DNA from 2 places in the Neobacillus sp. SAB-20_R2A genome. Region 1 is predicted to be linked to the other one. Evidence: riboswitches for the same ligand, from Rfam matches in the RefSeq annotation. Region 1 holds a riboswitch; the other holds the start of a gene.
The links. Region 1 has a riboswitch for lysine ahead of dapA (4-hydroxy-tetrahydrodipicolinate synthase). Riboswitches for the same ligand answer to the same signal wherever they lie in the genome.
Positions count from the first base shown of each region.

Region 2: another riboswitch for lysine. It lies ahead of V5M37_RS22740 (aspartate kinase); the one in region 1 lies ahead of dapA (4-hydroxy-tetrahydrodipicolinate synthase).

Region 1 is NZ_CP145895.1:3,850,653-3,854,189, forward strand. It holds gene V5M37_RS18640 (NAD(P)-dependent oxidoreductase) at 1-40, opposite strand, end outside; gene V5M37_RS18645 (D-2-hydroxyacid dehydrogenase) at 63-995, opposite strand; lysine riboswitch at 1,212-1,392, shown strand; gene dapA (4-hydroxy-tetrahydrodipicolinate synthase) at 1,505-2,392, shown strand; gene V5M37_RS18655 (sulfite exporter TauE/SafE family protein) at 2,592-3,362, shown strand; gene V5M37_RS18660 (LytS/YhcK type 5TM receptor domain-containing protein) at 3,397-3,537, opposite strand, start outside.
Region 2 is NZ_CP145895.1:4,624,740-4,628,276, forward strand. It holds gene V5M37_RS22735 (YslB family protein) at 243-686, shown strand; gene V5M37_RS22740 (aspartate kinase) at 782-1,999, opposite strand; lysine riboswitch at 2,103-2,280, opposite strand; gene uvrC (excinuclease ABC subunit UvrC) at 2,347-3,537, opposite strand, start outside.

The DNA of each region.
Region 1 (3,537 bases):
CCATATTTCCAAGGCCGATAAAGCCGATTACTCGTGTCATTTTCGTTCATCCTCCTGTTATTCTAATATCCCTTATTGGTATCTACTCTATTGTTAAGAGGTTTGTTTTCTTCCAAGTTTCTGAGTGTATCCAAAAAACACGCCGCCCCTTCTTCAGGTGTCGTTACCGCTGAAATATGAGGGGTAATCAGTACGCCAGGATGTTTCCATAATGGATGATTTTCCGGCAGCGGCTCCTGTGTAAACACATCCAGGACAGCATACCGGACCTGCCCGTCTTCCAAAGCTTGCAGCAATGATTCTTCATCCACCGATGCTCCCCGCCCTACATTAATAAAACCGGCATTTGTTACTTTTTGAAAGACTTGACTATTAAAAAATCCAGCCGTTTCTTCCGTCAGCGGCATCGTGTTGATGATCACATCCATTTCCCCTAGGATGGTAAAATGAGATTCAACAGTCAAAGCCTCTTTAAAATACTCTTTTTCTTTTCCACTTTGGGAGACGCCGTAAACCTCCACTCCAAAACTAGACAAAAGCTTGGCGACAGCCTGCCCAATTTCACCGGTTCCATAGACCATCACTTTGAGTTCATTTAATAGCTTCGGAGTCCGTTGCTGCCATTTTTTCTGCAGCTGTAATTCCCGAAACTCCTCGTGACATTGTAAGTCTCTTAATATGTAGCTTAAACAATACTCTCCGATTCTTTGACCAAACGTACAAACTGTCCTTGTTAAAAGTACACTATCGTCCCAGGTCTTTTTATATAAAAAGCGGTCAACTCCCGCACCGAGCGAGTGCACCCATTTTAAATGACTGTAATCGTAATCCGATTTAAGATTAAAAGATACAAGTGCATCCGCCCATTTCAAATCCGCCTGATTCACTTCAGCCTCGGGGATATAACGGAAATTCTTTTGGACGCCCGCATTTTGGACGTATGCCCGAAGCTCCTGATACATGGGGCTGACAATTAAAATATTTTCGATTTTCACAATAATTCACCTCTTCAACATTAACTCCATTTTAAGGATAATTGGGAAAAAACTCAAAAAAGAAGCGTAGGGCTGTTAATCCCTCCTCTCCTCCCCATACTATATAAATGTCAATAAATATACGATTTTAGCGTTTTTGATAAAAAACCCTTGAACAAATAGGAATATTCTGTTATATTAATTTTAATTACATACTTCTTACTTCATACCTTATGAAGTGAGGATAGAGGCGCAAAGACCATCAGTAAACCATCCGAGGGTAATGGGACCCGTTGACGGTGGCGGAAAGGGGAATTTGCCGAAGCTTCTGAGGATCTCATTGTTCCCGGAGCTGGTTCTGTTATTGAATAAATACAGAATTGTCATATAGGAAACTATATGGAGGGCTATCTCACGCAGGGGAACTTGTAAAATTAACGTTTCTGATGCAGCTGTTGGGCCTTTCCCGCAGCTGCTTTTTGCGTTTGGCCTTACCTCTTTTTAAAAATAATTTTAAAAGGGTGAAATTCATGTACTTTGGCCAAGTTTTAACAGCAATAGTGACTCCGTTTGATCAGGATGGCGAAATTGATTTTAATGCGACGAGAGATTTAGTAAATTATTTATTAGCGAATGGTACTGACGGGTTGGTGGTTTGTGGAACAACCGGTGAGTCCCCTACCTTATCAACTGAGGAAAAAGTGGCTTTATTTAAATTTGTGGTTGAAGTTGCGGACGGGAGAGTTCCCGTTATTGCAGGGACTGGCTCAAACAACACAAGAGCCTCAATCAGTCTAACCAAGCTAGCAGAAGAAGTCGGTGTAGACGGCATCATGCTCGTTGCCCCATACTATAATAAACCATCCCAGGAAGGCATGTATCAGCATTTTAAAGCGATTGCTGAATCTACTTCTCTTCCGGTAATGCTTTATAATATTCCAGGGCGCAGTGTCGTCAATATATCTGCTGAAACGGTCATCCGCCTTTCTCAGATTCCTAATATTGTAGCGGTTAAGGAAGCTAGCGGCCACTTGGATGACATGGCCGAAATTATTAAACAAACTGCTGATGACTTTTCTTTATACAGCGGTGATGATGGAATGACCTTGCCGGTGCTTTCGATTGGCGGCGTTGGTGTGATTTCCGTTGCATCTCATATTATCGGGAATGAAATGCAGGATATGGTGTCACGCTTTAAAAATGGGGATTTAGCAGGCGCTGCTGCTGCACACCGTGAATTACTGCCAATTATGAAAGCTTTATTTGCAGCACCAAGCCCAGCACCTGTAAAAGCAGCCCTAAATATGAAAGGGATTAATGTCGGCGGTCTGCGCTTGCCGTTAATTCCTTTAAACGAAGAGGAAACCAGAACACTTCAGAATGTCCTATTGCAGAATAGGGAACTGGAAGTTATTTAGAGTAATATCCGAAAGCAGGACAAATCGAGCGGGCTCCCGTTCGATTTGTCCTGCTTTTTTTAATTTCCGCTTCCCCCCTATCCTCACTGTAAAAATATTTCTTTAATAAATTCAGAAAAGTGTTTACAAAACCTTCTCCAAACTCTATAATTCACATATATTTACTCGGAATTAGTCACAAAAGAAGGAGGCCCCCATCATGAGCATAGGAATTGCATTAATGGGATTATTAGTTGGGTTATTGGTAGGTTTAACAGGGGTTGGAGGGGCAGCATTGTTAACCCCGGTGCTCATCATGGTCGGAATTCAGCCTTCCATTGCGGTGGGAACGGACCTAGTTTACAACTCCATTACCAAACTGTTTGGAGTCATTCAGCATTGGAGACAGAAAACGATTAACTTTAAACTCATGAAGTATCTTGCAATCGGAAGTGTCCCAAGTGCAACAGGAGCCATTCTCATCCTTCAGGTCTTTGAAAAATATTTCCACAATCAAGAACAAATTATCAAGCATGGACTTGGCTATGTCCTTATTCTAGTGGCCACAGCCATTTTAATTAAGACATTTTTTGATAATAAAATCAGGCCGAACCGCTGGCAATTAAGGCCGATTGAGGAAAAACGAACATTAACAATTTTAATCGGTGCCGGTTTCGGCTTTATTGTCGGCCTGACTTCAATAGGATCAGGATCATTATTTGCCCTTGCCATGCTATATCTCTACCGCTTGAAAGGATCTGAGCTGGTTGGCACCGACATTGCCCATGCCTTTTTATTAGTGACTGTTGCCGGACTCCTTCACGCGAATGCCGGAACTGTCAATTATATGCTTGTAGGGAACCTGTTAATCGGGTCGATCCCAGGCGTTTTAGTAGGGAGTACCTTATCTTCAAAAGTACCGACAAAGCCCCTTCGTACGGTCATCTCAGCGGTCATCATTTTTAGCGCGTTAAAACTCATCGGATTATAATAAAAAAGAGCTTAAACGTTTAAGCTCTTTTTTGTTAAAATTCAGTTTCTAACTTTAAATGGCTATCCATCTGAACCATTTTATATTCTGTTATAAAGGCAGGTAATGTGATGGTAATGGTCGTTCCAACATTTAAGATACTCTCAATATCAAGCTTCCCGTTCATTGTCTGAAT
Region 2 (3,537 bases), 770 kb from region 1:
ATATTATGATAGATATGAATTTCAGCATGTTATCGTTTTGTAAGCGCTTTATTTTTGCTTGTAATTACCAACATCTTACGGGAGAATTTTTTTCCTATATCGGAAACGATAATTATGATAAGAAATAAGAACATATATTGTAAAATAATAAATTTCTTTGCGACTTCTTTACATTATTAGAAAACTGTACTGAAACAGAACTCGATTTGTATATAATAGAATGATAGAAAGAGGGGAAGTAAATGAAAGATAGTGCAGTAATGGACCAAGATCTACAAACGCCTGAACCAAGGACAGTCTCTATATTTGGCTATGAATTAATTAGAGAAGTTCTTCTCCCTGAGATTTTCGGCAAGGACACTCCTGAAATTCTTTACTGGGCAGGGAAACGCCTCGCTCGAAAATATCCTTTGGAAAGCTACGAAAGCCTGATAGATTTTTTTGCAAAAGCTTCATGGGGTGAGTTAGAAATTAAGAAGGAAGCAAAAAATGAGCTGGAATTCGAGTTGGCAAGTCCAATGATTGTATCGCGTGTTAAATCAAAAGCGGAAAACTTCTTTCAACTTGAAGCCGGCTTCCTTGCTCAGCAAATCGAAGTCCAAAAAGGGGCTATTGCGGAAACCTTCGAACACCCGGTAAAAAAATCTAACAAAGTTTGCTTCACCGTCAAATGGGATAAAGACTAAAAGAAAGGGGGGCAAAGCCCCCTTTTTCTTAACGCACAAAATCAACTACGCCTCATGAACCGTCCTAACGGACTTGCCAATCGGCGAGTTTTCATTTAATTTTGCCCAAGTTCAAATGCCTCGTGCAGGGCTTCTACTGCTTTGAGCATATTTTTTTCTTCTACTACAGCCGATACTTTGATTTCTGAGGTGCTGACCATCTTTACAGGAATATTGCTGTTGGCAAGAACCTCAAACATTTTCGCAGCCACACCAGGATTAGAAATCATTCCGGAACCAACAATTGATACCTTTGCCAGTTTATTCTCAGCATCAAGCTGGTCATAGGCAAGTGTTTCTTTATTGCTTTCGAGCACATTTAAGGTTGGGATCCAATCATCGGTATGGATGGAAAAGGAGAGATTGGCTGCTCCCTCTTCTGTTGTGCTTTGAATAATAATATCCACGTTAATGTGATTTTTGGCCAATGTCGTAAAAATAGTTGATAAGCTTGTTAATGAATTTCTAAGCCCTAAAACAGTAACCCGTGTAATTCCATCTTCAAACGCGACTCCGCGTACGACTAAATTTTGTTCCATCGTTGCTTCCCCCTCAATTACAGTTCCTTCAACCTTCTCCATGCTAGAGCGGACCTCGAGCCTTACATTATAATTTTTTGCAAACTCGACCGCTCTTGGATGTAGAACTCCCGCACCCAGATTGGCCAGTTCAAGCATTTCATCATACGATACTGATAATAATTTCCGAGCGTTCTTGACATAACGGGGATCCGTTGTATATACCCCGGTTACATCGGTATAAATATCACATTTATCCGCATTTAGCGCAGCCGCCAACGCAACGGCAGTTGTATCGGAACCCCCGCGTCCGAGCGTAGTGATTTCCCCGTCTTCAGTAACCCCTTGGAATCCGGCCACAATGACGACTTTTCCAGCATCAAGCTGGTTTTGAACAGCATCAGTGTTTATTTTTGAAATCCTTGCATTGCCGTGAACAGGCTCTGTCATAATTCCAGCCTGCCAGCCTGTAAAGGAAACTGCTTCCAGTCCTTTTTGGTTTAAAGCCATCGAAAGCAATGCGATCGTCACCTGCTCACCAGTTGAGAGCAGCATATCCATTTCCCGCTTATTCGGCTGCTCGGATATTTCCTTTGCCATATTAACAAGCTGGTCTGTCGATTTTCCCATCGCCGAAACAACGACCACTACTTGGTTTCCACGTTCCTTTTCCCCCTGCACACTTTCTGCGACATTTAGAATTTTTTCAATGTTGCCAACGGAGGTCCCGCCAAATTTCTGTACTATTAAACCCATGTCTTCCCCTTCTCTCAGTCATTCTTGTAAAAAAATAAAAAGCAATGGGAGCACATCCCATTGCTTTGAAAACACAAAATTAACATTTTCGCGTTAGTAGACAATGAAAGATAGCGCTCCAAGACAACGGTCTTGACAATCCGGCATTTTTTCAATGACGAACCAGCGGAGAAAATAATGAGAGTTTCCCTACTTCGGCGAACATTCCCTTTCAAAGCCTATCGTTGAAGCTCATCCTTCTCCAGGCCTTTACTCTTGAAGCTCGCACCTCTACCTTCACTTTACTTATAAAAGTGATAGTCTATTAAATTTTTATTCATTATAGCATAGTAATATTAGAGTGACAATTATTGTGACTGAAGTTTTTTTATTAATTCTTTTGCCACATTTTGGGGAATGCCAATCCCTCTAAATTCCTCAAGGGTTGCCTCTCTCATTTTCTTAACGGAGCCAAATTCCTTTAATAGCTGCTTCTTGCGTTTTTCGCCAATCCCAGGAATGTCGTCAAGTAAGGATTGGAATGCAGTTTTACCGCGTGTCTGCCGGTGGAAGGTAATCGCAAAACGGTGAACTTCATCCTGGATTCGCTGGAGTAAATAAAATTCCTGGCTATTCCGGGCAAGCGCTACAATTTCTAATGGATTCCCATACATAAGCTGTGATGTGCGGTGCTTCTCATCCTTGACCAGTCCAGCAAGAGGAATGTCCAGCCCCAATTCATTTTCTAGTACATCGCGGACAGCTTCCACATGTCCCTTTCCACCGTCAATGATGATCAAATCAGGCAGCGGAAGCTCTTCCTTTAGAGCCCTCGAGTATCTTCGTCTCGTTACCTCTCTCATCGATTCATAATCATCCGGGCCTTCAACAGACTTAATTTTATATTTCCGATATTCCCGCTTGTTTGCTTTGCCGTCTGTAAAAACAATCATCGCTGACACCGGGTCTGTTCCTTGAATGTTAGAGTTATCAAAGGCCTCGATCCGGTGGGGCGTATATATGCCAAGCATTTCTCCGAGGTTTTCAACGGCTTTGATCGTTCTTTCCTCATCTTTTTCAATAAGAGAGAACTTTTCATTCAAAGCGATTTTCGCATTTTTAATTGCCATTTTGACAAGGTCCTTTTTCTGACCCCGCTGCGGCTTGATGACTTTTACTTCCAATAACTGCTCAGCCATCTGCAAATCCACATCGTCCTGGATGAGAATTTCCTTCGGTTTAAAATGGTTCGTCTTTTGATAAAATTGGCCGAGGAAGGTAAGGATTTCTTCTTCCGGCTCATTATAGATAGGGAACATCGAAACGTCTCGTTCAATCAGCTTCCCTTGCCGCACAAAAAATACTTGAACACACATCCAGCCTTTGTCAACGGCATAGCCGAATACATCACGGTCAGTAAAATCAGTCATCGTGATCTTTTGTTTTTCCATGATTGTTTCAATATGAATGATTTTGTCACGGAATTCCTTTGCTCTTTCAAAATCAAGCTCTTCCGCGGCAGCCTGCATTTTTTCAGTCAGGTCCTTTTTTATTTCCTT